DNA from 2 places in the Denitratimonas organivorans genome. Region 1 is predicted to be linked to the other one. Evidence: predicted binding sites of a transcription regulator. Region 1 holds the regulator's gene; the other holds the start of a gene.

Evidence for each region. The regulator sigma-54, encoded in region 1, starts transcription at its own class of promoters, with help from an activator protein. The targets are predictions, from matches to a motif close to TGGCACGNGCNTTGC.
Region 2: a site for sigma-54 is predicted at 2,652-2,666, ahead of glnA (type I glutamate--ammonia ligase). Genes of this name have one in related genera too.

The regions. Positions count from the first base shown of each region.
Region 1 is NZ_JBBHDV010000002.1:287,522-301,852, forward strand. Features, by position in the region: gene WDB66_RS03605 (alpha/beta hydrolase family protein) at 1-1,480, shown strand, start outside; gene WDB66_RS03610 (TonB-dependent receptor domain-containing protein) at 1,769-4,516, shown strand; gene rapZ (RNase adapter RapZ) at 4,734-5,615, opposite strand; gene hprK (HPr(Ser) kinase/phosphatase) at 5,612-6,568, opposite strand; gene WDB66_RS03625 (PTS sugar transporter subunit IIA) at 6,726-7,199, opposite strand; gene hpf (ribosome hibernation-promoting factor, HPF/YfiA family) at 7,240-7,563, opposite strand; gene WDB66_RS03635 (RNA polymerase factor sigma-54) at 7,740-9,173, opposite strand; gene lptB (LPS export ABC transporter ATP-binding protein) at 9,191-9,910, opposite strand; gene lptA (lipopolysaccharide transport periplasmic protein LptA) at 9,910-10,440, opposite strand; gene lptC (LPS export ABC transporter periplasmic protein LptC) at 10,409-10,993, opposite strand; gene WDB66_RS03655 (KdsC family phosphatase) at 10,990-11,544, opposite strand; gene WDB66_RS03660 (KpsF/GutQ family sugar-phosphate isomerase) at 11,547-12,569, opposite strand; gene WDB66_RS03665 (BolA family protein) at 12,732-12,962, shown strand; gene murA (UDP-N-acetylglucosamine 1-carboxyvinyltransferase) at 12,982-14,241, shown strand; gene WDB66_RS03675 (dodecin family protein) at 14,319-14,331, opposite strand, start outside.
Region 2 is NZ_JBBHDV010000007.1:148,117-162,447, reverse strand. Features, by position in the region: gene WDB66_RS09470 (PA2169 family four-helix-bundle protein) at 1-379, shown strand, start outside; gene WDB66_RS09465 (diguanylate cyclase domain-containing protein) at 530-2,479, shown strand; gene glnA (type I glutamate--ammonia ligase) at 2,711-4,120, shown strand; gene WDB66_RS09455 (DMT family transporter) at 4,148-5,068, opposite strand; gene WDB66_RS09450 (DMT family transporter) at 5,356-6,297, shown strand; gene WDB66_RS09445 (hypothetical protein) at 6,330-6,932, opposite strand; gene WDB66_RS09440 (1-acyl-sn-glycerol-3-phosphate acyltransferase) at 7,004-7,552, opposite strand; gene arfB (alternative ribosome rescue aminoacyl-tRNA hydrolase ArfB) at 7,591-8,016, opposite strand; gene WDB66_RS09430 (two-component system sensor histidine kinase NtrB) at 8,137-9,162, shown strand; gene WDB66_RS09425 (alpha/beta fold hydrolase) at 9,185-10,072, opposite strand; gene ppk2 (polyphosphate kinase 2) at 10,173-11,300, opposite strand; gene WDB66_RS09415 (serine/threonine-protein kinase) at 11,814-13,829, opposite strand; gene WDB66_RS09410 (patatin-like phospholipase family protein) at 14,002-14,331, opposite strand, start outside.

The DNA.
Region 1 (14,331 bases):
CATCCAGCAGATGAACAGCATGACGCTGTCTGGCAACTACTACCTTTACAACCTGCGCAATGGTGAAACCGAGTTGCTGTTCAAATCCGGTGGCCGCACCACGCCGGGCCTGTTCAATCCGCGTGACGGCAGGGTGTTGACCCGCTACGAGCTGGAGCCGGCCGGCCCGGGGGAATACGAGCAGCGCGTGCTGATCCGCAACCCGGAAAGCGGCGAGTTCGAGGAGCATCCAGAGCTGACTCGGAAGATCAGCGAGCGCTACACCGTGAACATCGCCGGCATTGATGAAGCCAGCGGCAAGTACTACGTGCTGACCGACATGTTTTCCGACCATGTGCAGGCCCGGTTCTACGACCCGGCCACGCGCAAGTTCGAGGCCGAAGCGCTGCTGGCGCATCCGCATTTCGACATCGGCGGCCTGATCCTGGGCAGCCAGCCGAGCAACTTCAACCAGGTGGTCGGCTTCCATGTGGATGCCGCGCAGCGTGAGTTCACCTATGTCGATCCGGCGCTGAAGGCGGTCCACGACCTGCTGCAGAAGGCCTATCCGGGCCAGAGCGTCTATCTCAACAATTACAACAATGACCATTCGCGCGTGCTGTTCACCACTACCAGCCCGCGCCATCCGCCGGCTTATCACCTGCTGCTGGACCGCAGTCGTGTTGTCAGCCTCGGCAGTCAGCGTCCGGAGATCAAGCCGGAAAGCATTGGTGAACAGCGCTGGGTCACCTACAGCGCGCGTGACGGCATGAAGATTCCGGCGCTGCTGGATCTGCCGGCCGGCTGGAAAAAGGAAGACGGCCCCCTGCCCACCATCATCCACCCGCATGGTGGCCCCTGGGCGCGCGACATGGGCGGTTGGGATGGCAGCGGATGGGTACCGATGCTGACGTCGCGCGGCTACGCCGTGCTGCGTCCCCAATACCGCGGATCGGCCGGTCTGGGGCGCGAGCTGTGGCTGGCCGGTGATGCCGAGTGGGGGCAGAAGATGCAGGACGACAAGGACGATGGCGCGGCATGGCTGGTGCAGCAGGGGATCGCCGACAAGGATCGGATCGCTATCTTCGGTTATTCCTATGGGGGCTTCGCTGCGGCTGCGGCGGTGGTGCGCCCAGACAGTCCGTACCAGTGTGCGATCTCCGGTGCGCCGGTCACCGATTTGACCAAGCTGGGCCGCAGTTGGAGCGAGAACCGGCTGCAGCGCATCCTGCAGGGACGCACCCTCAAGGGCATGGACCCGATGCGCAATGCCGAGACGGCCAATATCCCGGTGCTGTTGTTCGTCGGTGACCGTGATGTGCGCACGCCGTCGTTCCATGCGCGTGACTTCTATCGCAAGGTGCGTGACAAGGTGCCGGCCAGGTTCGAGCTGATCCCGGACATGCCGCACAGCATGCCGTGGTACTACCGGCATCAGAAGACCACGCTGGAGCTGATCGAGAACTACCTGGCGAAGGACTGCGGTCCCCGAGGGCTGTAAGCCGCATCAGGGTGTTTCCGATCTGATGCTGGAGTATTCAGCGGGCCTTGACAGATCATTGTTGCGATAACGTTAAGCCAACGGTAGTATTGCTTAACGATGTCATAACGACCAACTTCACCATTGGGGAGCTTGATGATGCGAAACCGGAAAAAATCTTTCGATATCAAACGTCTGCCACTTGCCTTGGCGGTATTCGGGTGCCTTTACGGCGCCGCCGCCTTCGCCCAAGAGAGTGAAGAGGAGACGACTGAGGCGCCTCGTGAGGAAGCTTCCCAGCTTGAACGGGTGACGGTTACCGGTTCGCTGCTGCGCCGCGCCGAGTACGACGCGGTGTCGCCGATCCAGATCATTTCGGCCGATACCAACGTCGCACTCGGCCAGATGGAGGTTTCCGAGTTCCTGCAGAAGTCCAGCATCGCTGCCGGTTCCACCCAGATCAGCCATCAGTTCGGTGCCTATGTGACTGCCGGCGGTGTAGGTGCGCAGACCTTGTCGCTACGCGGTCTGGGTGCCAACCGCACCCTGGTTCTGCTTGATGGGCATCGCCCCGGTCCGGCGGGTACCCGTGGCCAGGTGGCGGCGTTCGATCTGAACGTACTGCCGTCTTCGATCATCCAGCGTGTGGAACTGCTGAAGGACGGTTCCTCGTCGATCTACGGCTCCGACGCCGTGGCCGGTGTGGCCAACGTCATCACCCGCAAGTCGTTCGACGCGCCCGAGATCACCGCAGCGTTCCGCGCTCCGTTCAATCGCGGCGGTGAGGTGTTCACCTTCTCGGCAGCCAACGGTTGGGGCTTCAGCAACGGCAACATCGTGGTGGCCGGTGAGTACTACAAGCAGGAGCCGCTGCAGGTCGGTGACCGCGACTTCTTCCGCTGCGCCCAGGATCTTGTGACCGACCAGAACGGCAACAGCCTGGATCGTATCGACCGTTCGAGCCTGGCAGGCACGCCGCTGGCCGGTTGCTCGGCCACCAACCTCTACATCAATACCGTGATGGACGCATTTCTTGGCACGCGCTATGTGCCGAGCTGGGATGGCACCACCATCGGCGCAATCCCCGGTTACCGCCCGCGTACGAACACCAACTGGGTCGGTGAGAATCCGGCTTTCTACAACGACTGGCTCAACTTCGAACATTACGGCGATACCTACATCATCCAGGATCTGGAGCGCCTCAGCGGCTACATCGCCGCAGACTTCGACTTCAGCAATGTGAGCTGGAATACGCAGCTGCTGGTCAACCGTCGCGAGAGCGAATACAAGGGCTTCCGCCAATTCTTCCCGGTAATTGCAGGTCGTCCGGGGTCGGTCTACATGTACGGCAACGATCCGGATTTCGTGAATACCTGGGTTGAATCGGGTGTCGCGCAGCCGGTGATGCCGTTCCGCTCGGAAAGCAATCAGCGGGTGGACTACATCTACCTTAACACCAACCTTTCCGGCGGGCTGGCCGGTTCGTGGATCTGGGACGTCAACGCCAACTACACCCGCTCGGATGGTCGTTACAACAACCTGTCGATCGACGCCAGCAGAACAGGCGACTGGCAGTACGGAGAAGACGCACCGACGATCAACTACTTTGATCCCGGCTTCCTCAGCGGTGAACGAATGGATGAGCTGGTGGGTCTGATCGGTGCCTGGGACAAGGGCAAGACGATTTATGACCAGAAGGTGTTCACGGGTCTCATGACCGGCGAGCTGTTTGAACTGCCTGCCGGTGTCGCCGGTGGCGCGATCGGCGTTGAATATCGTGAATTCAGCATCGATGACCAGCCGGGTGAGCTCTCACGTGGTGGAATGCTTTGGGGGCAAAGCTCGGCCCAGGTGACCAAGGGTGACGATGCGGTGAAGGAAGCCTTTGCCGAAATCGAGATTCCGCTGCTGGGCAACCTGCCGGGCATCGAGAATCTGACACTCAACGCTTCCGGGCGCTGGTTTGATTACGATTCGGTGGATGGCAGTGATTCGGTCTGGAAGCTGGGTCTGAGCTGGCAGATCGTGCCTTCGCTGCGTGCCCGCGCCACCAAGGGCACCTCGTTCCGTGCCCCGGGCCTGTATGAGCTGTACTTGGGCAACCAGTCCGGCTTCCAGGGCCAGTTGGCGATCGACCCCTGCATCGACTGGGGCGCCAGCAACAACATCAACATCCGCGCGAACTGTGCGGCCGCCGGTATTCCTGAGGACTACAACGGTGCACCCTCCTCGGCCCAGGTCTTCACCGGCGGTGGTGCCGGCTTCCTGAATCCGGAGCATTCCAATGCGCTGACCTACGGCATTGTCTGGACACCGGAGTTCTCGCCGATCAGTATTGCGGTTGATTATTTCGAAATCGAAGTCAGGGACCAGATCGCCAGCCTGGGTGCGGGTACCATTGTGGCGAGCTGCTACGGTGCGGACATCTACCCGAACAACTTCTGTGACCTGTTCACCCGTGCTGGGCCGGATGGAACCGAGCCGTTCAAGATCGACAATATCTACGCGACCTACATCAACCTGCACAAGCAGAAGGTGAAGGGTTTCGACCTGCTGACCCGCTTCCAGAACGACTATGCCTATGGCACGTTGACCATTGATTCGCAGGTTACCTACATCACCCAGGATATCTCGCAGACCTTTGAAAGCCCGCTGGCCGGTGGTACGCGGTTCACGGACTGGGTGGGTGATATCGGTCGTCCGAAGCTGGTGGGTAATCTCAATGCCTCGATCAAACGCGGCGATTTCACCTATCACTGGGGCATGGACTACGTCCATCCCACGAAGGTGATCGGCGATATTCCCAACACCTATCTGGGTCGGGGCGGTGCGGTCTACGATTACAAGGCCGATTCGCGCCTGTACCACAGCGCTTCGGTGCGTTACGAGCAGCCGACCTGGTCGCTGCTGCTGGGCGTGCACAACCTGTTCAACGCCAAACCGGACTCGATTTCCAATGGTCTGGGCGAGGGTCGCTATGGCAACGTGCCGGTTCAGGCCACGCAGTACGACTATCTGGGACGTTCGCTTTTCGTGCGCTACAACCAGAAGTTCTGATCTGACTGCTTGAGTCAGTTGCAACTTGGCGAGGCCCGGCGAAAGCCGGGCCTCGTCTTTTGTCGGGCGCCATCCTGCATGCTTGACTGATACAGGTCGTGAGCGCGGCCTTGGACCTGCATCACTGATGTCAGCAAGGCTGAGCGCCGTAGCGGTGCGGAAGTGGAGTGGTTACGAACGGCGGAGTGGCCATACCCGGTTCGTCCGCGGGTCGACGCTATTCCAGTTCGCGATGGAAGGTCACGGCACGGGTGCGGCCCTGGTCGCGCCAGTGTGCGGCCAGCCATTCGGCGCAGTAGACCGAGCGGTGGCGGCCGCCGGTGCAGCCGAATGCCAGGGTCACGTAGCTGCGGGTGTCGCTTTCAAAACGCGGCAGCCAGTGGTCGAGGAACGCGGCAACGTGGCCGAGGTAGTCGTTGACCGGCTCCTGCTGCTCGAAGAACTCGCGCACCGGCGCGTCGCGTCCGGAAAGCGGGCGCAGGCGTGGATCCCAGTGCGGGTTCGGCAGGCAGCGCACGTCGAACACGAAGTCGGCATCGCCCGGCACGCCGTGGCGGTAGGCGAAGGACTGCACCAGCAGCGACAGGCCAGGGCGGGTGTTGCTGGCCAGTTCGGTCACGACCCAGCGGCGCAGCTGGTGCACGTTCATCTGGCTGCTGTCCAGCACCCGGTCGGCGATGGCGATCAGCGGTTTCAGGCGCTGGCGTTCCTGCGCGATGGCATCGGCCAGCGGTAGCCCGTCCAGGCTCAGTGGATGGCGTCGGCGGGTTTCGCTGTAGCGCCGGATCAGCACCTCGTCTTCGGTATCCAGAAAGATCAGCCGGTGCTGCCAGCCCATGCCGCCCACCTGGGCCAGCGAATGCGGCAGCTGGATCAGGCCTTCGGGCCGGTTGCGCACGTCGATGCCGACCGCCAGGCGGGGCGGGGTTTCGGCGCTGGCGGTGATGTTGGCGACGAACGCCGGCAGCAGTTCGGCCGGCAGGTTGTCGACGCAGTAGTAGTCCAGGTCTTCCAGCGTGCGCAGCACCACGCTCTTGCCGGAGCCGGAAAGTCCGCTGACGATCAGCAGGGGCTGGGCGGAATCGGGTGGCGTATTCATGTCCTGGGCTCGCGTCGCATCTGGTGGGCTTGGCGGTCGATGAAAGTCTGGGCGGCGTCGAAGCCGCGGCTCTTGAGCACATGGGCGCGCACCGCGGCTTCGGCCAGTACTGCCAGGTTGCGGCCTGCGGCCACCGGCAGGGTGATCTGCGGGATGTCCAGATCCAGCACCCGCCGGGTGCCGACATCGCCGTAGAGGCGTTCCATTTCACGTCCTTCGACACTCAGTGTCTCCTGGCGTTGCAGGTGCACGATCAGGCGCAGGTACTTGTTGCGTTTGACCGCGGTATCGCCATACATCTCGCGGATGTTGAGGATGCCGATACCGCGCACTTCGAGCAGATCCTGAAGCATCTCTGGGCAGGTACCGTCGAGCATGTCCGGCGCGATCTGGGTGAACTCGGGAGCGTCGTCGGCGACCAGGCGATGACCGCGCGAGATCAGCTCCAGTGCCAGTTCGCTCTTGCCCAGACCGGATTCGCCGGTCAGCAGCACGCCGATCGAATGCACTTCCATGAATACCCCGTGCAGCGTGATGCGTCGCGCCAGCGCGCGTGCCATGTGGTACTGGAAGTAGGTCAGCAGTTCGTGCCCGCGCCGATCTGAAATCCACAAGGGCGTGCCGGACTCATTGGCGGCGTCGCGCAGATCGTCGGGGATGTCGCGGTTGCGCGCCACCACCAGTGCCAGCGGCGTGTCATTGACGATGCGTGCCAGGGTCTCCCAGCGCTGGCGTGGATCCAGGTCATCCAGATAATTCAGTTCCTCGCTGCCGACGATCTGCACCTTGTTGGCGTGGATCGTGTTCAGATAACCGGCCAGCGCGGGGCGACGTGCGAGGTGCTCGCCGGATTCCAGCACCCGCTGTTCTCCATGCTGGCCAGCGACCCAGCGCAGCGCGAGGCGATGCTCCAGTTGGTCGAAGAGTTCGCGGGCGGTGATATGGGTCGGGATCGACATGCGGGTGCGGAGGGCAGGATGACGGATCCAAGTATGGCGCCGGGGCGCGGCAAAGTCCTGACGGCCCGGCGTTCGGGCCGGGCATCGGGCAAGGATCAGTATCGCAGTTGCCGGGTTGCAGCGCGGTTGCTGTCCGCCTTGCGCAATGGCCTCAGGCGGCCAGGTGGGCGAGTTGCCAGTCCGACAGCACGGTGTGCAGTTCGCAGTCGCCGGGGGTATTGCGCAGGCGGGTGCAGAACGCGCTGTCGCTGAACATCTCTGCCAGTTGCGACAGCAGCAGCAGGTGCTGCTGGTTGAAGTGCTCGGGTACCACCAGCGCGAACAGCAGGTCCACCGGGACACCGTCGCTGGCATCGAACGGCAATGGCGCAGCCAGCTGCAGGAACGCGCCGACCGGTGTACTGATCCCGGCCAAACGACCATGCGGAATCGCCACACCGTGGCCCAGGCCGGTGGAGCCGAGCCGTTCGCGGGCACAGAGACTGTCGAAAATCTGGCGTTCCAGTTCGGGGTCGGCTTCGGGCAGCGCCAGGGTGGCGGCAGCCAGTTCGAGCAGGCGTTTCTTGCTGGTGGCACTGGTACCCGCACGCACGCGCGCGGGTACCAGCAGGTCGATCAGATGCATGTTGTGTTGCCCCTGCCAGGCCTACGGCCTGCTTTCCCACTCAGCCCACTTCAGCGGTGCGGATGCTCTGGTCTGAGCGATGCTTGGTGAGCTTTTCCTTGTGTTTGATCACCTGGCGGTCGAGCTTGTCGAGCAACTGGTCGATGGCGGTATACATGTCCTCGGCCGAGGCTTCGGCATGGATGGTGTGGCCGGCGAGATTGAGGGTGGCGTCGACTTTCTGCTGCAGACGCTCCACCGACAGGGTGATGCGGCCATCCATCAGGTCATCGGAGTGGCGGCGCAGCTTTTCCAGTTTGGACTCGATCGTGTCGCGCAACGCGGCAGTGACTTCGATCTGGTGTCCGACAATCTCGATACGCATGACAAACCTCCTGTTGCTGCCTTGCGGCTGATGCTCCGGCAGTGCTGCCGGGCGGGAAACGTGATGCGGTACAGCCATCACGTCGATCTTGTTGCGTGTCCCGGGTCTCTTAACCCAGAGGGCGTTAACTCAACGTAAAACCTGTCTCTTTTCTCTGCATGTGGGCGCGCGTTCGCTCATTCAAGCCGCTGCCTTTCGTTGCTTGACGCAAGGCCCATTGCTTCACGGTATTTTGCCACGGTGCGACGCGCCACCGTGACGCCCTCGCGCTCCAGTTCCTTGACCAGACTGGCGTCGGACAGCGGTTTGCGCGGGTTCTCCTGTTCGATCAGACGGCGGATCATGGCCTGGATCGCGGTGCTGGAGGCGCTGCCACCATCGGCCGTGGCCAGGCTGGATGAGAAGAAGTGCTTGAACTCGAAGGTGCCGCGCGGGGTGTGCAGGTACTTGCGCGTGGTGACGCGGGAAATCGTGGATTCGTGCAGTTCCAGTTCCTCGGCGACCTCGCGCAGCACCAGCGGGCGCATCGCTTCCGGGCCGTAGTCGAGGAATCCGGACTGGTGGCGGACGATGCATTGCGCCACGCGCAGCACGGTGTCGGCGCGGGTTTCCAGGCTCTTGATCAGCCAGCGCGCTTCCTGCAGCTGGCCGCGCAGATAGGCGGTATCGCTCTTTCCGGCCACGCCGATGAGGGATTCGTAATGTCGATTGATACCAAGGCGCGGGCGGCAGCCGGGCCCGAGTCGGACCTGCCAGGTGTCCTGGTGGCGGGTGACATAGGCATCGGGTGTGATGTAGTCCGGTGGCGCCGAGCCATAGGCGGAACCCGGGCGCGGATCGAGCGAGCGCAGCAGTTGCACCGCTTCGTTCATGGTGTCCGTATCCACGCCCAGCTGTGCGGCGAGCCGTTCCGGGCCGAGCTTGGCGAGGGGTTCCAGGTGCTCCTGCGCCAGGCGACGTGCGAGCACGACGACATCGGTGGTGTCGCTGGGTGAGAGTTGCACGAGCAGGCATTCGGACAGCGAGCGCGCGCCCACGCCGAGCGGGTCGAAGCGCTGGATGCGGTGCAGTACGGCTTCGATTTCGTCCAGCTCCACGATGAGGTCGGGATGCAGGCCGTCGCGCAGGGCGTCCAGGGTTTCACCCAGATAGCCGTCTTCGCCGATGGCATCGATCAGCGCCGCCGCGATGGCGTGGTCGCGTGGCGACATCGGGGTCAGGTTCAATTGCCACAGCAGGTGGTCGTGCAGGTCCTGTCCGGTGTCGGCCAGGGTGTTTTCGCGCTCTTCGTCGCCTTCGCTGCCGGGCGCGTTGGCGCGGCTGCCGTAGTCTTCCAGATCCCAGTCCGGGGTATCCAGCGGGTAGTCTTCGGCCTCGTCCCCGGTGGCGGCGTCGCTGCGCTCTTCAGCCGGGCTGTCGTGGCTGTCGTGGTTGGCGGCGGCATCGGGTTCGGCTTCTTCCGGGCGCTCCAGCAGCGGGTTGGATTCGATCGCCTCGGTGATCTCGGCTTCCAGTTCCATGCTGGACAGCTGCAACAGCCGGATCGCCTGACGCAGTTGCGGCGTCAGGGTCAGGCTCTGTCCGAGTTTGAGTTGCAGGGCGGGTTTCACCGTATATCCGTGCCAGATCACATGCGGAAGCTGTCACCAAGGTATACGCGGCGCACGTCCGGGTTGTCGAGCAGTTCATCCGGTTTGCCCTGCGCCAGCACGCCGCCGTCGCTCAGGATGTAGGCCCGGTCACAGATGCCCAGGGTCTCGCGCACGTTGTGGTCGGTGATCAGCACGCCGATGCCGCGGGTCTTGAGGTGGCGGATGATCTTCTGGATGTCGCCGACCGAGATCGGATCGACCCCGGCGAAGGGTTCGTCCAGCAGCATGAAGCGCGGCTTGGCCGCCAGTGCGCGGGCGATTTCCACGCGCCGGCGTTCGCCACCGGACAGACTGGCGCCGCGTTGGTTGGCGACGTGGGCGACCTGGAGTTCTTCCAGCAGCGCGAGCAGTTCGTTTTCGCGCCCCTGGGCGTCGAGATCGTCGCGCAGTTCCAGTGCGGCCATGACGTTCTGGCTGACGCTCAGGCGGCGGAAGATCGAAGGCTCCTGCGGCAGGTAGCCGACGCCGCGACGGGCGCGCTTGTGCATCGGCAGGGCGGTGATGTCGTCGCCATCGAGCACGATTTCACCGCCATCGGCCGCGACCAGGCCCACGATCATGTAGAAGCAGGTGGTCTTGCCGGCGCCGTTCGGGCCAAGCAGGCCGACCACTTCGCCGGCCGCCAGGTGCAGGCCGAAATCCTTGACGACATCGCGCGTGCGGTAGCGCTTGCGCAGGTGGCGGGCGACCAGCATCAGTCCGCCGGCGGCTTGTTCGAAGGCTGGATCGTCAGGTGGATGCGCCCACCGCTGCCGCCATCGCCGGAAATGTGGCCGTTGCGGGTGTCGTAGGTGACGCGCGCACCACGGAAGACGTCGCGGCCCTGATCGATCCGCACCGCGCCGGTCAGCAGCACGGTTTCGCTGGAGGTGTCGTACTGGATGCGGTTGGCCTGCGCCTTCATCAACACGCCGTCGTCGTTTTCCTGCTGCAGCAGGGCAGGTTCGCCCAGCAGCACCACGCGCGTGACATTGCCGTTCTCGCGGCTGACGGTGGCGTGCGCTGCTTCGATCCGCAGCGTGCCCTGGGTGATGATGACATCGGTCAGCAGGGTGTCGCCGTGTTGGGAAATCAGGCCATCCAGGCCGCCGGCGTGCACGTCCAGTGGCTGGTCGCGGTCACTGGAACGTGCCAGTACGGCTCCGCTGGCCAGCAATACGATGCAACCCAGCAGGATCGCCCGCAGCGCAGGCTCAACGACGCGAGGCGGAAACGGGGGTGTCATAGTGGCCGGTGACCTCGTTCAGAAGCTGGAAGCGGCGGGTTTCCATATCGGCACGGAAACCACGGCCTGCAAGTATAGAGTGGGGTGAGGAGAACGTGACCAGCTGTTCGCTGCTGGCGCGGCGGGCCTTGGGGAAGATCGTCAATTGCGTGGTGCGGAAGGCCAGTGGGCCGTCCTCGGCGCTGGCCGGGCCGTCGAGTGCGACATCGCCATCCAGACGCAGCTCCTCGCCATCGGCGGCGGCCCAGGCGCGGTCAGCGCGTGCCAGCCAGGCCTGTTCCTCGTGATCGGGAAAGCGGAAGCGCGGCTGGTCGATCGAGATCGTGCCCAGATGCGGATGCCGGCTCAGCAGCGGGCCGGTGACGCGGAAGGATTCCTGGCCGGCCTCATCCAGCGCGACCAGTTCGAAATCCACGAGGAAATAATCCGAGCGTGGTGGCCCGACCAGCGGCTCGCTGGATTCGGGGCGGTAGATCTGCCACAGCGCCAGCCCGCTGCCGACCGCGGCCAGCAACAGCACGGCGCCGGGAATCCAGTCCGGCAGCCTCCTCATGCGTCGGCGTATTTGCGCAGCAGCTGGGCGCTCTTGCCCTGGGCATCCACGATCAGATCGCACAGTTCGCGCGCGGCACCGGCGCCGCCGGCCTTGCTGGTGATCCAGTGCACGCGTTGCGCGATCCATGGGTGCGCGTTGGATGGTGCCACCGCCAGCCCGACCCAGCCCAATGCTGAAAGATCGGGCAGGTCGTCGCCCATATAGGCGACCTGTTCGGCCTCCAGTGACAGGATCTGGCACAGCGCGCGCAGGCTGGCGAGCTTTTCGTGGCAGCCCTGGTAAACGTGTTTGATGCCCAGTTCGGCGGCGCGCTGGGCCACGATTGCGCTGTTGCGCGCGGTGATCAGCGCCACTTCGATGCCGGATTCATGCAGCAGCTTCAAGCCCTGGCCATCGAGTGCGTTGAAGGCTTTGATCTCGGTGCCGTCGGAGGCCAGCCGCAGGCGGCCGTCGGTCAGGGTGCCATCGACGTCCAGTGCCAGCAGGCGGATGCGAGTGGCGCGTTCGCGCACGGCGGCCGGGACGGTGGAAAGATAGGTCGCAGGCATCGTCAGACCACTCGGGCGCGCAGCAGGTCGTGGATGTTCAGGGCGCCGACCACGTGTTGTTCGTCATCGACCACGATCACCGCGGAGATCTTGTGTTCCTCCATCATCCGCGCCGCTTCGACCGCGAGGCGCTCGGGGCCGATCGATTTGGGCTGCCGGTTCATCACGTCCATGACCGGGGTGGAGCGCAGGTCGGCGCTGGGATCGTCCATCGTGCGGCGCAGGTCGCCATCGGTGAACACGCCGAGCAGGCGGTTGTCGTCGTCGACCACGGCGGTCATGCCCAGGCGCTTGTGGCTCATTTCCATCACTGCCTGGCTCAGCGTGGCGTGCTGGCCGACGCGTGGGATTTCCTCGCCGGCATGCATGATGTCGGAAATGTGCAGCAGCAGGCGGCGGCCGAGGCTGCCGGCCGGATGCGAGCGCGCGAAATCCTGGCTGGTGAAGCCGCGTGCTTCCAGCATCGCCACCGCCAGCGCATCGCCCATGACCAGCGCGGCGGTGGTGCTGGTGGTCGGGGCCAGTCCGAGCGGGCAGGCTTCTTCCTCCACCGCGACATCCAGGTGGATATCCGCGAGGCGGGCGAGGGTGGATTCGGGGCGGCCGGTCATTGCAATCAAGGCATTGCCCTGGCGCTTGATGACCGGGACGATGGTCAGTACTTCATCGGTTTCGCCGGAATTGGACAGCGCCAGTACCACGTCGTGCTCGGTGATCATGCCCAGATCGCCGTGGCTGGCTTCGCCCGAATGCACATAGAACGACGGGGTGCCGGTGGAGGCCAGCGTGGCCGCGATCTTGCGCGCGATATGGCCGGATTTGCCCATGCCGGTGGTGACCACGCGCCCCGGGCAGGCCAGCATCGTGCGGCAGGCGGCAACGAAGGTGGCATCGATCCGCGGATGCAGTGCCAGCAGCGCCTTGGCTTCGTTGTCGATCACGGCGCGGGCGCTGGCGACGATCAGGCCCGGGTTCGGGTCGATACGCCCGGTGGCCTGCGGCAGCGGATGGATATTGGCGTTCATTGTGATGGGTCACTCGATATGCCGCAGCCGCAGGGTTCGGGCTCACGGTCGTTTTGATTTATCATGCCGGGTCATTCTACCCGTGCCCCGGTTCCGGCGCTTGCCGAGGCCGCCGCAGGCAGCGGGCACTCCCAATCATGTTTTCCGTGTCCTAGCTCCCAGATGAATGCACAGCTGATCCGCCAATTGATCGAAGCCGGCCTGCCCGGCGCCCAGGCCGATGTCGAAGGTGACGATGGCGTGCATTTCGAGGCCACCGTGGTCTATCCGGGGTTTGCCGGCAAGCTGCCGCTGGCGCGTCACCGCATGGTCTATGACACGCTGGGCGACCGCATGGGTGGCGAAATCCACGCGCTGGCACTGAAGACCCTTACGCCGGACGAAGCCGGCTGAGCAGGACCGTACACACCCCATGGCAAAAATCCTGATTTCCGGGGGCGTTCCGCTCCACGGCGAGGTGCAGATTTCCGGCGCCAAGAACGCAGTGCTCCCGATCCTGACCGCCGGCCTGCTGGCCGACGGCGCGATGGACATCGGCAACGTCCCGCATCTGCACGATGTCACCACCACGATGGAACTGCTCGGCCGCATGGGCGTGGATCTGGCGATCGACGACCGCATGCGCATCCATCTGGATCCGCGCAAGGCCGACCGCTTCGTGGCGCCTTACGAACTGGTCAAGACGATGCGTGCCTCGATCCTCGTGCTGGGGCCGATGGTGGCGCGTTTCGGGCAGGCCGAAGTCTCGTTGCCGGGTGGCTGCGCGATTGGCTCGCGCCCGGTCGATCTGCATATCAAGGGCCTGCAGGCACTCGGTGCGCAGGTGACGGTCGAAAACGGCTACATCCGTGCCCGCGCCGACCGGCTGAAAGGTGCCCACATCATGATGGACCTGGTCACCGTCACCGGTACCGAGAACATCCTGATGGCCGCCACGCTGGCGCGCGGCACCACGATCATCGACAACGCCGCGCAGGAACCTGAAATCGTGGATCTGGCCAACTGCCTGATCGCGATGGGTGCGCACATCGAAGGCGCTGGCACCTCGCGTCTGGTGGTCGAAGGCGTCGAGCGGCTGGAAGGCTGCCGCTACGACGTGCTGCCGGACCGGATCGAAACCGGCACCTTCCTGGTGGCCGGTGCGATGACCGGTGGCCGGGTACTGACCCGTCGCACCCGCGCCGACACCCTGGATGCGGTGCTGGTGAAGCTGGAAGAGGCCGGAGCCCATATTTCCACCGGCCCGGACACGATCGAGCTGGACATGCGTGGCAACCGCCCGCGCGCCGTCGATATTTCCACCGCGCCGTATCCGGCCTTCCCGACCGATATGCAGGCCCAGTTCACCGCGCTCAACGCGGTGGCTGAAGGCGTCGGCACGATCAACGAAACGGTGTTCGAGAACCGGTTCATGCATGTGCAGGAACTGCAACGGCTGGGTGCGGACATCCGTGTGGATGGGCATACCGCGGTGATCCGTGGCGTGCCGCGCCTGACCGGCGCGCCGATCATGGCGACCGACCTGCGCGCTTCGGCCTCGCTGGTGCTGGCCGGGCTGGTGGCACAGGGCGATACCACGGTCGACCGCATCTACCACATCGATCGCGGCTACGAGAACATCGAGGAAAAGCTCGGCGGCCTGGGTGCGCGCATCCGCCGGCTTCCGGGCTGAAGCGGCCGCTGATCCAACGAAAAAGCCCGGCATCGCCGGGCTTTTTCATGTGGCGTATCGGCACGGGGCCGCAGGCATCACTCCACGACG
Region 2 (14,331 bases), on a different contig from region 1:
TGATGCCGCCAAGAACACCGACAACGCCGGCTACCGGGCGCTGTTCATGCGCATGGCGGCGAGCAAGCGCGCGATCGTCACCGACCTGGGACAGCACGTCGCCCGTCTGGGTGAGACGCCGACCGAAGGCGGAACCGTGATGGGTACGCTGCGCAAGGGCTATGCCGACCTGCGCGCCAGCATGAGTCGCGACCCGGACGCCCGCTACATCGCACAGCTGGAAGAATCCGAGGACCGCATCCTCGAAGCCTTCCGCGATGCACTGGCGGTATCCGAGGATGCGGCACTGCGCGCCATCGCCCAGCAGCACCTGCCGCAGGTGCGCGCGATGCACGACCAGATGCGTGCGCTCAAGCGCGAAGTCGAACGCGCCGCCTGACACGCCTGCGGCCACCGGGATGCCGTTCCGGTGGCCGCTGCGCCCTATCGGCATCAGGATGTGAGCCGGATCACTGTGCCGGCAAGCCGCCTGCGATCACGCGATGAACCCCTTACCATGGTTGGATTGACGGTTTCGGGAGGATGTCGCGTGGCACGCCGCCGTGGACCAGGTATGGCGCTGGTGCTGGCCCTGCTGTGGCTGCCGGCCGCTGCAGTGCACGCTTCCAGCACCGATCCCCGGGTCGGCGAGGCTTGGGCGCAACTGTGGAACGGTGATGCCGCTGCCGCCGGCCGGATCTGGCGTGAGTTGCTGCATGAGGCCGACCAGCGGCAAGACGCTGCCGCCATCGATCAGGCCCGTTCAGCGCTGGCGGCTTTGGCCTTCCAGGAAGGCCGCTACGACACTTTCGAAAGCCTGCAACGCCAGCGCCTGGCCGATGCCGCGCGCGATATGGATCTGCGCATCGCCTCGGATGCGCGGATGGAGCTGGCCCTGCTGGATCGCCGCCGTGGCCTGCTGCCCGAAGCGCAAGAGGGGCTGCAGGAAGCGATCGAAGGGTTCCGCGTGCTGCGCGATCACGATGGCGAAGGCACCGCGCTGACCCATCTGGGCCTGGTGCTGCTCAATCGCGGCCAGTTCGCCCAGGCGATGGGCGCGCTGGACGAGGCCCTGGCATTGCAGCGTGGCGGCGCCGATGTGCCGACCGACCGCACCTATCACTATCTCGGCCTGCTGTATCACCGGATGAACGATCTGCCCGAAGCGCGCGAGCATCTGGAACGCGGTCTGGACAAGGCCCTGACCCTGCCTGATCCGATGCGCGCCGCCGCGCTGCTGGGCAGCCTGGCGCGCGTGGCCAATGACGACGACCGGCACCAGGACGCATTGGATTACACCGCACGTTCGTATGCGCTGGCGGTGCAGAGCGGCAGCGTGCCGGGACTGGCCTACAGCGCACTGGAACGCGGCCGGGCGCTGCTGGGGCTGGAGCGTCTGGACGAAGCACGGCAGATGCTGGAAGAAGCTCATCATCTGAGCCGTTCAATCACCCAGGACCGCACCGCCGCCGACGCGATGTTCTCGCTTGGCCGGGTCGCGCTGCAGCAAGGCGATACCGACGTGGCGCTGGAACGCTTCGCCCAGGCCCTGCCCAATTACGAAGCGGCCAACGATGCACCGCAGATGCTCGATGCCTACCGTCTGGTGATCCCGCTGCTGCGCGAAAGCGGTGATCAGGCCGGCGCGCTGCGTCTGGCCGAAACCGCGCTGGAATTGCAGGACCAGCTCAGCGGGCGCGACATGAACCGGCGCGTGGCCCTGATCGAATACCGCCATCAGGCCGCCGACAACGCGCGCCAGATCGAACTGCTGACGCACGAAAACGAGATCCAGCAGCTGCGGCTGGCGCGCCAGGCCCAGCAGCGCCGTTTCGGATTTGCGCTGAGTTTCGGGCTGGCCTTGGCCACGCTGTTGCTGGCCTGGGGTTTTGGCCGCAGCCGCCGGATCAGCCGCGAACTTGCGATCAGCAACCGCGAACTGAAACGCAACCGGCTGGCGCTGACCCAGGCGCACGAGGCCTTGCAGGCGCGCGTCGATACGCTCGCCGTGGCAGCCAATACCGACACCCTGACCGGGCTGGCCAACCGCCGCCAGGTGCTGGCGATGCTGGCCGGCGAGATCGTCGCGCGCAGGGCGCTGGCGGTGCTGCTGCTGGATGTGGACCGCTTCAAATCGGTCAACGACCAGCACGGCCACGCCACCGGCGACCGCGTGCTGCAACAGGTGGCGCAGGTGCTGGTCACGCAGGTGCCCGAGGGCGGTCTGCTGGCGCGTTACGGCGGCGAGGAATTCCTGCTGGTGCTGCCGGGCCACGATCTGGAGCATGCCCGCCGCTTTGCCGAGCAGGCACGCGCCGCGGTGGAAGCCTGGCGCGCACCGGAACTGCCAGCCGTGACGTTGAGCATCGGCGTCACCGCGCGTCCGGCCGATGACAGCACCACCACGCTGGAAGGCCTGATCGAACAGGCCGACCGGGCGCTGTATCGGGCCAAGGAATCGGGCCGCAACCGGGTTGAAACCAGCTTGCGTGTGGCCTGAGCCGTCACCGCAGTGGTCTGGCCGGTGTTGCGATAAGTGCACCACCATGGTGCAGCAAAACTGAAAAAACGCACCGTAGCAGTGCGTCCCGATTCAAGCCTGATCCCTACCGATGCCCCACAAAGCGCATGAAAACGGCATGTCCAAGCCGTTTTCGGCCCTGGCACGGCTTTGGCACAAGTCTTGCCATGCATCTCCCGACCTTTCCACCCATTTTCAGGAACCGCCTCGATGTCCCATGAAAAGATCCAGCAGCTGATCCACGACAATGCCGTCGAGTTCGTCGATCTGCGCTTTGCCGACATGGCCGGCCGCCAGCACCACCTCACCTACCCGATCCGCGTGGTGGAGCCGGCGCTGTTCGAGGATGGAAAGATGTTCGACGGTTCCTCGATTCCGGGCTGGAAGGGCATCAGCGAATCGGACATGGTGCTGTTGCCTGATCCGGACAGCGCCTATCTGGATCCGTTCACCGTCGATCCCACCCTGGTGCTGGTCTGCGATGTGCTGGAGCCGGCCACGATGCAGGCCTACAGCCGCTGCCCGCGCTCGATCGCGCGCCGCGCCGAGGCCTTCCTGAAATCCAGCGGCATCGCCGATACCGCGTTCTTCGGGCCGGAGCCGGAGTTCTTCGTGTTCGATTCGGTGCGCTGGGCCAACGACATGGGCCACACCTTCTTCCAGATCGAATCCGAGGAAGCGCACTGGAATTCCTCGCGCGACTACGCGCACGGCAACACCGGCTACCGCCCCGGTGTGAAGGGCGGCTACCTGCCGCTGGCGCCGGCCGATTCGCTGCACGATCTGCGCGCGGAAATGGTCAAGGTGCTGGAAAGCATCGGCATCGAAGTGGAAGTGCACCACCACGAAGTGGCCAATGCCGGCCAGTGCGAAATCGGGGTCAAGTACAACTCGCTGGTGAAGAAGGCCGACGAACTGTTGGCGCTCAAGCACGTGGTCAGGAATGTCGCGCACCAGAACGGCAAGACCGCCACCTTCATGCCCAAGCCGCTGGTCGGCGACAACGGTTCCGGCATGCACGTGCACCAGTCGCTGTCGCGCGACGGGCAGAACCTGTTCGCCGGCGAAGGCTACGGCGGACTGAGCCAGATGGCGCTGTGGTACATCGGCGGTATCTTCAAGCATGCGCGCGCGATCAATGCTTTCAGCAATGCCTCCACCAACAGCTACAAGCGCCTGGTGCCCGGTTTCGAGGCACCGGTGATGCTGGCCTATTCGGCCCGCAACCGCTCGGCCTCGTGCCGCATTCCGTGGGTCGCCAGCCCCAAGGCGCGACGTATCGAAATGCGCTTCCCGGACCCGATGCAGTCCGGCTATCTGACCTTCGCTGCGCTGCTGATGGCCGGCCTGGACGGCATCCGCAACCGCATCGATCCAGGCGCGCCCAGCGACAAGGATCTGTACGACCTGCCGCCGGAGGAAGAGAAGAACATCCCGACCGTCTGCCATTCGCTGGACCAGGCGCTGGAAGCGCTGGATACGGACCGCGATTTCCTCAAGGCCGGCGAGGTCTTCAGCGACGACTTCATCGATGCCTACATCGCATTGAAGATGCAGGAGGTCACCCGCTTCCGCGCCGCCACCCACCCGCTCGAATACAGCCTCTACTACGGGCTGTGACCGGTGCCGGATCAGCCAGCGCCGGCGCTATTTGCCGCGCCGCTGGCTGATCGCCACGCTGCCCAGGATCAGGCCACCGGCGATCGCCATCGGCCAGGTCAGCGGTTCGTCCAGCAACAACCAGGCCCAGCCGACGCCGAACAGGGGCACCAGATAGGTGACGGTCGAGGCGCGGCTGGCGCCGACGCGCGCGATCAGCCGGTAATACAGCACGTAGGCCGAACCGGTGCACAGCACGCCCAGCGCCAGCGCCGACCACCACGATACGCCCGGCACCGCTTGCGTCGGCCAGGTGAGCAGGGCGAACGGCAGTGTCACCAACGCCGCAGCGCCGAGCGTGGCCGCCGCCAGTGCCGCGGCCGGCAGTCCGGCCAGATGGCGCCGCACCAGATTGGCACCGACCCCGTACAGCAGCGAGGCCAGCGCACCGGCGGCGGTGGCCCAGCCGATGCTCATGCCGGCGATCTTGCCGCTGGCCAGCACCACCACGCCGATGAAGCCGATCAGCAATGCCAGCGCACGGCGGCCGCCGATCTTCTCGCCGAAGAACATCGCGCCCACCAGCGCAGTGAACAGCACCGTCAAGGCATTGGCGATCGCGCCCACGCCGGCCGGCGCGCGTTGCGCGGCCCAGGCGAACAGCATGAACGGCAGTGCCGAATTGATCACCCCGATCAAGGTCAGCAGCGGCCACAGCCGCAGCGGAAACGCGCCGCGCGCACGCCACAGGAACGGCAACAGCAACAGCGCGCCCAGCGCCAGCCGCAGCAACACCAGCGGCACCGGGCCGAAATCGTCGGCGGCCACCCGCATGAACAGGAACGACGCACCCCAGATCGCGCCCAGCAACGCCAGTTCCAGCGGCGTCAGCCAGCCGGCATGGGGCTGCACTGCGGCATGGGAGGAATTCGCAGGAGCAGCGGCGACGGTGTCGTGGGCGTGGTTCATCGGGGAAGGTTTCGGTGGTGCCGTCGGCGCGCACGGTGCGGGGAATCGGCCATTGTCCGCTTCTTGTGCAGCGCGGCAAGTGCTGTTTTGGCTGCAATACGGACGGGATCAGTCAAAAACCGCACGCTGGCTCCACCCACGCCCCGGAACGCGATACCTTGCACCCCTTGCACAGCCCGGGCTCGACGCATGGCGGCCTGCAACGCAACGCGGCATCCTGCGTTGTTGTTGCGGCGCAGCGCGGCTGCGGGATGGTGCGAAATCCCCGTTTTCCTGTCCGATCACCCATGTCACCCACCGCCAAGGCCCACTGGCAGATCCACCTTTGCGTGCTGCTGTGGGGTTTCACCGCCATCTTCGGAAAACTGATCACGCTGCCGGCGCTGCCGCTGGTGTGGTGGCGCATGCTGCTGGTGGCGGTGGTGTTGCTGCTGCTGCCGCGGGTCTGGCGCGGACTGCGGGCACTGCCCCCGAAGCTGGTGCTGGCCTATGCCGGTGTCGGCGTACTGGTGGCGCTGCACTGGCTGACCTTCTATGGCGCAATCAAGCTGGCCAACGCCTCGGTCGCGGCCACCTGCATGGCGCTGGCGGCGGTGTTCACCGCGCTGATCGAGCCGGTGCTGGCGCGGCGCCCGTTCTCGCGCCGTGAGCTGCTGCTGGGCATCGCGGTGCTGCCGGGTGTGGCGCTGGTGGTGGGCGGGGTGTCGGCCGACATGCGCGTTGGTATCGCGGTGGGCGCGCTGTCGGCGCTGTTCGTGGCGATATTCGGATCGCTCAACAAGCGTCTGGTCGATCACGCCGACCCGCTCACCGTGACCGCGCTGGAACTGGGTGCCGGCACCCTGGCACTGACCGCGTTGGCGCCGCTGATGGTGGTGCTGTTTCCGGTCATGGCCGGCCCGCTGCTGACCTTGCCCTCGCTCAACGACGCCATCCTGCTGCTGCTGCTGGCTGGCGCCTGCACCCTGTTCCCGTTCGTGTTGTCGCTGATGGCGTTGCGCCATATCAGCGCGTTTTCAGCGCAGATGGCGGTGAATCTGGAACCGGTCTACGCGATCATCCTGGCGATGCTGCTGCTGTCCGAACAGCACGAACTGACGCCGATGTTCTACCTGGGCGTGGCGATCATCCTGGCGGCGGTGTTCGTGCAGCCGCTGCTGAAGCCGCAGCGGCGCCTGGATCACCCGGAAGTGCTGGCCACCTCCGAGGCCAAGGGCATGGTCGACTGAACGTCCTGGCCGGCCATGCCCGTGGCGGCTACCTACAGCCCCAGCCAGGCCATCACTGCCGTCTGCGCCAGCAGCTCACGGTGTTGGCTCAGGCGTTGCAGGTTCGGATCGGTACTGACTTTCTCGCCTCCCTGCTTCCGCGCACCGTCCATGCCTTCGCGCAGCAGGGCGCCGTAGACCTGGCTGCGCATCCAACGGTATTCGGCCAGTGACAGGTTCTGCGCATTGACCGCATCGACCTCGGCCTGCTTGGCCTGCCGGATCAGCGAAAACAGATCGCCGTAGGCATTCAACACCTCAGTGGCGCCGGGCTTCTGGCCCTGCTGCTGGAGTTCCTTGTACTTGCCTTCCAGCGTGGCCAGCGCGGGCCCGACCTGATCGCGCACCGACGACTGCACCGCGATGAAACGCTGCAACCCGGCATCGCTGATGACCCCATCGGCCGGTGGCGTGAATGCCGCGCGGTTCTTCACTTGGGTATCGATCTTGGCCAGATCGGCCATCTGCGTGGCCGCACCGATGAACTGGCTCCCCGCATTCCACGCCGGACGCAGCACGAACCACCAGGTCGCGCCACCACCGACCACCAGCAGAAGCAAACCAACGATCAGGCAACCGCCGAGAACCTTCTTCATAGCAACTCCATCCGCAATGGGAAAGTCTGTCGTTACGGCATGGGGTGCCGCAATCGGACATCGACGCTGCGTCACACCGTGCCGCGATTCTTGCCGATGAAGGGCCGGTAGTGTTCGCGGATGGCGGCCATGTCTGCGTCCAGGTCATCGCTCAGTGGCATCACCGGCCCCAGCACCATGGTCTTGTCGGGATAGTGGAAGTGCGCGCACATCAGGGGCGCGTCGGCGTTGCGGGCGATGTGCCAGAAGCCGGATTTCCAGTGTTCCACCCGTTTGCGGGTGCCTTCCGGTGCCAGCAGGAACCAGCAGACCGGCGCGCGCCGTACCTGCGCGGCGGCCTGTTCGACTGCGCCGTGGGCGCGGTTGCGCACCACCGGCATGCCGCCGAGCAGGCGCAGCAGCCAACCCAGCGGGCCGCGAAACAGTTCGGCCTTGGCCATGAAGTTGATCCGCACCCCGAGCGCCAGCATCCCGGCGATGCCCCAGAACGCATCCCAGGCCGAGGAGTGTGGCGCGATGATGATCACCAGATGGCGCACATCCGGAAACTGGCCGTCGATGCGCCAGCCGCCGGCACGCAGGATGCTGCGGCCGAAGGCCCGGCTCAGCAAGTTTCCCATGCGCGGTGCGTTGGGCGGAAGATCAGGCACCACCGGTTTCACGAATCACTGCTCCACTGCGAGCCGCGCCCGCGCTTGATCTGTGCGCGCCCTTTCTTGGCTTCCAGCCGGCGCTCCTTCGAGGCGCGTGTCGGGCGGGTGGCGATGCGCGGCTTGGGCGGCACCAGCACCGCCTGGATCAGCGCCGCCAAGCGTTCGCGCGCATCCTGACGGTTGCGTTCCTGGGTACGGAAGCGTTGTGCGGAAATCACGATCACGCCGTCCGCACCGATGCGCCGGTCGCGTCGTGCCAGCAGCCGTTCGCGCACCGCTTCGGGCAGCGATGGTGACGCGGCCGCGTCGAAACGCAGTTCCACCGCCGTGGCCACCTTGTTGACGTTCTGCCCGCCGGGGCCGGAGGCGCGCACGAAGCGTTCCACCAGTTCCTCGTCGGGGATCGTCAATGTCGGGGAAATCATCAGCATCGGATCGGGCGCAGTTTCGCGGGCAAGCGCCGGATTGTAGCCGCAGCGCGGCGTGCGTCATGGCGCGGCGCAATGCGGCATCATGCGATTCCGTTCCGTGTCGCCCGAAGCTGCCCTGCCATGTCGCGCCTGCCGCCCTTTGCCATCGAACATCTCGCCACGCCGGTGGCCTGGAGCGATGCGCAGGGTGTGCTGCAGGGCTGCAATGCCGCCTTCGCGCGCTGGCTGGATGCCGGTGCCCGGCGTCTGGCCGGGATGCATCTGGCCCATCTGGATGCCGAAGCCCCGCGTCTGGCTGAATTGCTGGCGCGCCTGCCATCGGCCGGTGACGAGCCGGTGGCGGCACGCCGCATGCGGCTGCAACTGCCTTCCGGCATCGAACGTCGGGCCGATCTGTGGTTGACGCGGCAAGCTTCGGGCGTGCTGATCGAAGCCCGTCCGCTGGACGAACAGCACGGCGAGAGCCTGACACGGCTTCCCGATGCGCTGCATGCCGCGCTGCAGGGGCTGGCGCACGAGGTACGCAATCCTCTCGCCGGCCTGCGCGGTGCGGCTCAATTGCTGGCGCGGCGCAACCGCGATGATGCCGATGCACAGCGCTATGTCGAGGTGATGCTGCACGAATGTGATCGCCTGGGTGCGCTGGTGGACCGGCTGCTGAATCCGGCGTCCGGTCAGGCCATGGTGCCGATCAATGTGCATCAAGTGCTGGAACGGGTGCGGCTGCTGGCCGAAGCCGCCGCGCAGCACGAGGGCGGCGCACGCCTGCTGCGCGATTACGACCCCAGCCTGCCCGAACTTGTGGCCGATGCGGATCGCTTGACCCAGGCCGTGTGGAATCTGGTGCGCAACGCGCTGGAGGCTGGCGCGCGACAGGTTCGCCTGCGCACACGCGCCGAACGCAATGTGCTGATCGGCGAACGCGCACACCGGCTGGCGTTGCGGGTGGAAGTGGAGGATGACGGCTGCGGCGTGTCCGATGATCTGGCCGAACGCATCTTCCTGCCGCTGGTGTCGGGCCGCGCCGATGGCACCGGTCTGGGGCTGACCCTGGTGCAACAGGTCGCGCGGGAGCACGGCGGGCAGCTGTCCTGCCGTTCGCGCCCGGGCCACACGCTGTTCACGCTGCTGCTGCCGGTCGACTGATCGCGCGGCGGTGTGCAGTGGCTTAGAGCGGATGCGCGTCGAGGAAGCGGCGCACCTGCGGCACGATCTGCGCGGCCTTGTCTTCCAGCACGTAATGGCCGGCATCGTCGAAGATCAGGCTCTGCGCCTGCGGCAGCTTCTGTTCGAAGCCGCGCAGGAAATGCGCATCGAACACGAAATCGCGCAGGCCCCAGGCCAGCAGTGCCGGCCGGTCGGCGTATTCGTGCAGACGCCGGCCGGATTCTTCGACCAGCGCCCAGGCCTTGTCGCCCGGCGCCAGCGGGATGTCCTGCACGAAGCGCAGCGTGGCGATGCGGTTGGCCCAGGAGTTGTACGGCGCGACATAGGCGGCGCGCACGTCCGGCGGCATCGCGTTGCACACGCCCACGCGCGAGGCGGCGCTGGAAAAGGCGTTGAAGCCACGGATCGCCAGTGCGCCCAGGCGCGAATCGCGGCCCAGTTTCAATTGCCAGGGCATCGGCTTTTCCGCCGGCAGCGGGAAGGCGGCGGTGTTGAGCACCACCAGCCGCGCGATGCGTGAGGGGTCGCGCAGCGCCCAGCCGAAACCGATCATGCCGCCCCAGTCGTGCACCGCCAGCGTCAGCTTGCCGTCGATGCCCAGATGCGCCAGCAGCGTGGCCAGATCGTCGATGCGCGAGGCCAGGGTGTAGTCGTAATCGGCATCGCCGGGCTTGTCCGACAGGCCCATGCCGACGTGATCGGGGACGATGCAGCGATAGCGGTCCGAAAGGCCGGACACCAGCTTGCGCCAGTAGTAGCTCCAGGAAGGATTGCCGTGCAGCATCAGCACGATTTCACCGTCGCGCGGGCCTTCGTCCAGATAGCTCATGGCGATGCCGGGACGCACCTGGAAGCGCTGCGGGGTGAACGGGTAATCCGGATAACTCATGCGGGAATTCCTGGGCCCGGCAAGGCCGGCGGACGGGGCAGCCGGTCACTGTAAAGGCCGGCGCCGGTGGCGACAACCGCCGCCGGGCGGGAACTCCGGTTCAGTCGACCCGGCCGTGCGGACGCTCGCCGCGTTCGTAGACCGCATCGGGGCGGCCCACCAGCAGCGGATCGACCGCACCGACCCGCACCGGATCCTTGTCGTGGTAGGGCAACGACAGCAGCACATGGCGCAGTGCGTTCAGCCGTGCGCGCTTCTTGCAGTCGGATTTGACCACCGTCCAGGGCGCATCGACGGTGTCGGTGTGCGCGAACATGGCTTCCTTGGCATGGGTGTAGTCGTCCCATTTGTCGAGCGAGGCCAGGTCGATGGGCGACAGTTTCCACTGCTTGAGCGGGTGGGTCTGGCGCTCCTTGAAACGGCGCCGCTGTTCCTCGCGGCTGACCGAGAACCAGAACTTCACCAGATGGATGCCACTGCGCACCAGGTTGCGTTCGAACTCCGGCACCTGGCGGAAGAATTCCTCGTACTCGGCATCGGTGCAGAAGCCCATGACCTTTTCGACCCCGGCACGGTTGTACCAGCTGCGGTCGAACATCACGATTTCACCGGCGGTGGGCAGATGCTGCACGTAGCGCTGGAAATACCACTGGCCGCGCTCGACCTCGTTGGGTTTTTCCAGTGCCACCACGCGCGCGCCACGCGGGTTCAGATGCTCCATGAAGCGCTTGATCGTGCCACCCTTGCCGGCGGCGTCGCGGCCTTCGAACACGATCACCACGCGCTGTCCGGTTTCCTTGACCCAGGCCTGGAGCTTCAGCAGTTCGACTTGAAGACGGTACTTCTGGCGTTCGTAATTGCGCCGCAGCATGCGGTGGCGGTAGGGGTAGGCGCCGTCGTGCCAGTTCGGTGCCAGCTCCTCGTCGGGCGAAGGCAGCCCCTGTTCATCGCGCACGATCAGGCGGTCGCGTTCGGCCAGGCTGTTGCGCAGCACGCGGGCATCGTCCGGCGACATGCCGGCGAAGATGTCTTCCAGCACCTTGACCGCGTGATCGATATCCGGGCTGCGCGCGGCACGCAGCATGTCCCGCACCGACGCTTCGGCCACCTCCTGCGCGGCCACTACCGCCTGCTCGACCGCCGCCTGTTCCAGCAGCGATTGCCTCGCGAGCGCGGGGTTGTCAGGCGTGGTGGTGTGGCTGGGCGAGGTGTTTTTCGGCGGGGTCATGCGGGCTCCTTGTCGAGCCTTCCTATATGGCGCCAGTGGCGCAGGCTTGCAAGTTGCCGTTCTGGATCGTCTGTGGGGTCATGCGGCAGTTGATTGTTCCGGCTGTCGATTACAGAAGTGGACTTCTTGACTTTGCCTTCGGAGGAAGGTCGCTCCGAATCGGGAATTGCTGCCCGGCTCGGTCGGCCATCCGTGGCCGAACTCGCCGCCACAGCGCATCCATGCGCTGCTGTCCGCACTTCCCGATCCGGATCGCCCTTGCTGTTTCTTTCTCCCGGCTTCGGGATCAAGGAACCATGATCGAACGTTGTTTTCCGCCCGGGTTGCTGCGAGCTGTGCCCGCAGGGCTGGGGTGAGACACGCAAAACACGGATGTTTCGCACGCGAATCAGGGCAAGGTGCCCTGAGCAGGCGAAAAGCACACCAGCCAATTCCGCTGTCCAGGCCGAGAACAAAAAAACACCCCGCGCGGGGCGGGGTGCAGGGATTCTTGTTGTTTTGATTGTTGCAGGGTCAGCCGCGTCGGCGATAGGGCGACAGCTCGGCCACGAGGCGGTCCAGCTTGCCGCCGGCCAGTGCGCCCTGGGCCTGGGTGTCGGCGTTGAGCGTGGTGAACTGCACCTTTTCGCGCAGGCCGGCACCGATCGGGGCGCGGTCGGCGGTCTTGTAGGCGCGTACCGTCAGGTTGGCGGTGTACATCTCCGACACGCGGCCGTAGTACTGCAATTCCTGCGAACCGACCGGTTCGGCCCGCACCACCACCGCTACGGTGGCCGAGCGGCGCAGTGTATTGAGCGCGCTGGAAAGGTCATCGCCATACACGCCCAGCGCCTCGGCATCGACCAGATCAAACCCGGATGCGGCCAGCTGGCTTTCGATGCGGCTGCGTGCCGGGCCGGTGATGGCCGAATCGCCGATTGCGATCACCGCGATGCGCGGCGGCGGCGGCGGCGTGGCCGGACGCGCAGGTGCGGCCGTGGACGCCACGGTCTGCGACTTGGCGGCAGCGGCGGCCGGTGGGGTGCCGGTGGTGCTGTCCGGTGCGCTGCCGGAGGCCGTAGTCTGGGTGGCGGCGATGGATGCATTCGCGGCGGCAAGGGTACTGGCGGCGGTGTTTTCGGCCTGGGCCACGGTGTTGCCGGTGGCGGCCTCGGGATTTTCCACCGTGATCTGCGCGCCGCTGCCGGCCGGCTGGTCCTGCGCGATCGCGGCCAGCGCTTCGCTGCCCAGGCTGCTGGTCGTAGACGATGCATCTGCGCCGGTGTCAGCAGCCACGGACGGCGCCGCGTTGCCGGTGGAAATCGGGTTACTGGCCTGGCCGGTGGCAAGGCCACTCTCGTAGGCGCGCTCGCTGCTGCGGCCGGCAAAACCGTCACCGAAGCCTTTGACGAAATCCATGATCGGCGCGCGGAACGCGAAGGCGCCACCGGCTACCGACAGCACCAGCACCGCCGCCACGGCCAGCGGCAGCCACAAGGCGCCGCGTTTGGTTGCAGGGCGTTCGAGCACGGAAGGACGGGTGCTCGCGCTGGTCGGCGCGGAATCGGAAGCCGCTGCGGCCGGCGCCGGTTGTGATGCGCCCGAGCGCACCACCGGCGGCGGCGTGACCTTGCGTGCAGTGGACATCGGCGTGGGTGCACCGACCATGGTGGCGGCATCCACCGGTGCGGCCGGCCTGGCCAGTTTGACCGCCGTGCCACCACGCGCCACGGCGGGGTGGGCTTCCAGCGCGGCGACCAGATCGTGGCAGCTCTGGAAACGTTCTTCCGGCTCCTTGGCCAGCATCCGCGCCAGGATCGCGGCGGTCTGCGGATCGACATCGTCGTTGAGTTGCTGGATGTCGGGGATTTCGGCCTTGACCACTTCCAGCATCAGGCCCAGCGGGCTTTCATCGCTGAACGGGGTGTGGCCGGAGAGCATTTCGAACATCACGATGCCGAGCGAGAAGATGTCCGAGCGCTGGTCGATCGGCTTGCCCAGGCACACTTCCGGCGACAGGTAGCCGGGCGTGCCGACAAACTCGCCGGTGGAGGTCAGCTTCTTGGAAATATCCTGGGTGGCCAGCGCGATGCCGAAGTCGGCGATCTTGACCTGCCCGCGATCGCTCAGCATCAGGTTGCCGGGCTTGATGTCGCGGTGGATCACGCCGCGATCGTGCGCGGTGGCCAGGCCCTGCGCAGTCTGGTGCAGGATCTTCAATGCATTCTCGACATCCAGCTTGCCGTCGCGCTTGAGGATGGTGGAGAGCGAATCGCCCTCGACGAACTCCATCGCGAAGAACGGCTGCGAGGTGGCCTCATCGGTGCCGATGTAATGGATCTGGATGATGTGCGGATCGCTCAGCGCCGCCATCGAGCGCGCCTCGCGCAGGAAGCGTTCGACCAGTTGCGGATCGTGCGCCAGCGAGGGCGAGAGTTCCTTGATCGCCACGTGCCGGTTCAGGGCCGGCTCGAAAGCGCGGTAGACCACGCCCATGCCGCCGCGACCGATTTCGGAAACGATCTCGTAATGACCCAGGTGCGTCTTCATGCTCGCCTCGTCTGGCGAAGGGGAACCGGTACGTGTGCTCATCCTAGCATTGCCTTGTTCAGGACGCCGCCCAGCGCGACGTGCGAATAGGGGTACGGCAGCTGGCGTCAAAGCCGGGCAATGGCCGGCCGCAGGATTAAGCGCCCGTTTACCTTGCGCCGAGCGGCGCGGCTCACAAACCCGGCGTGGCGGCGGGCCGGTCCTGCAGGTGGTCGCCCCGCTCCAGCCGCTGCTGCGCGTACTGGTAACCCAGCTCGATCGCGCGTTCGAATTGCTGCCAGCCGAGCAGGTCGATGCCGTCCAGTTGCGGTGCCAGCAGCAGGCTGGACTGGCGCCGCTGGTGTGCCACCGTCGCGGCCGAATTGACCATGCCAGCCCGCCACAGGATGCGGCCGATGCCCGGATAGGTCCGATGCCGCCATTGCAGCAGGATCTGTCGCCACCAGGACGGCAACGAGGTGGCCTCCAGTTCGGTATCGATGCGGTAGTTGCCCCCCACATC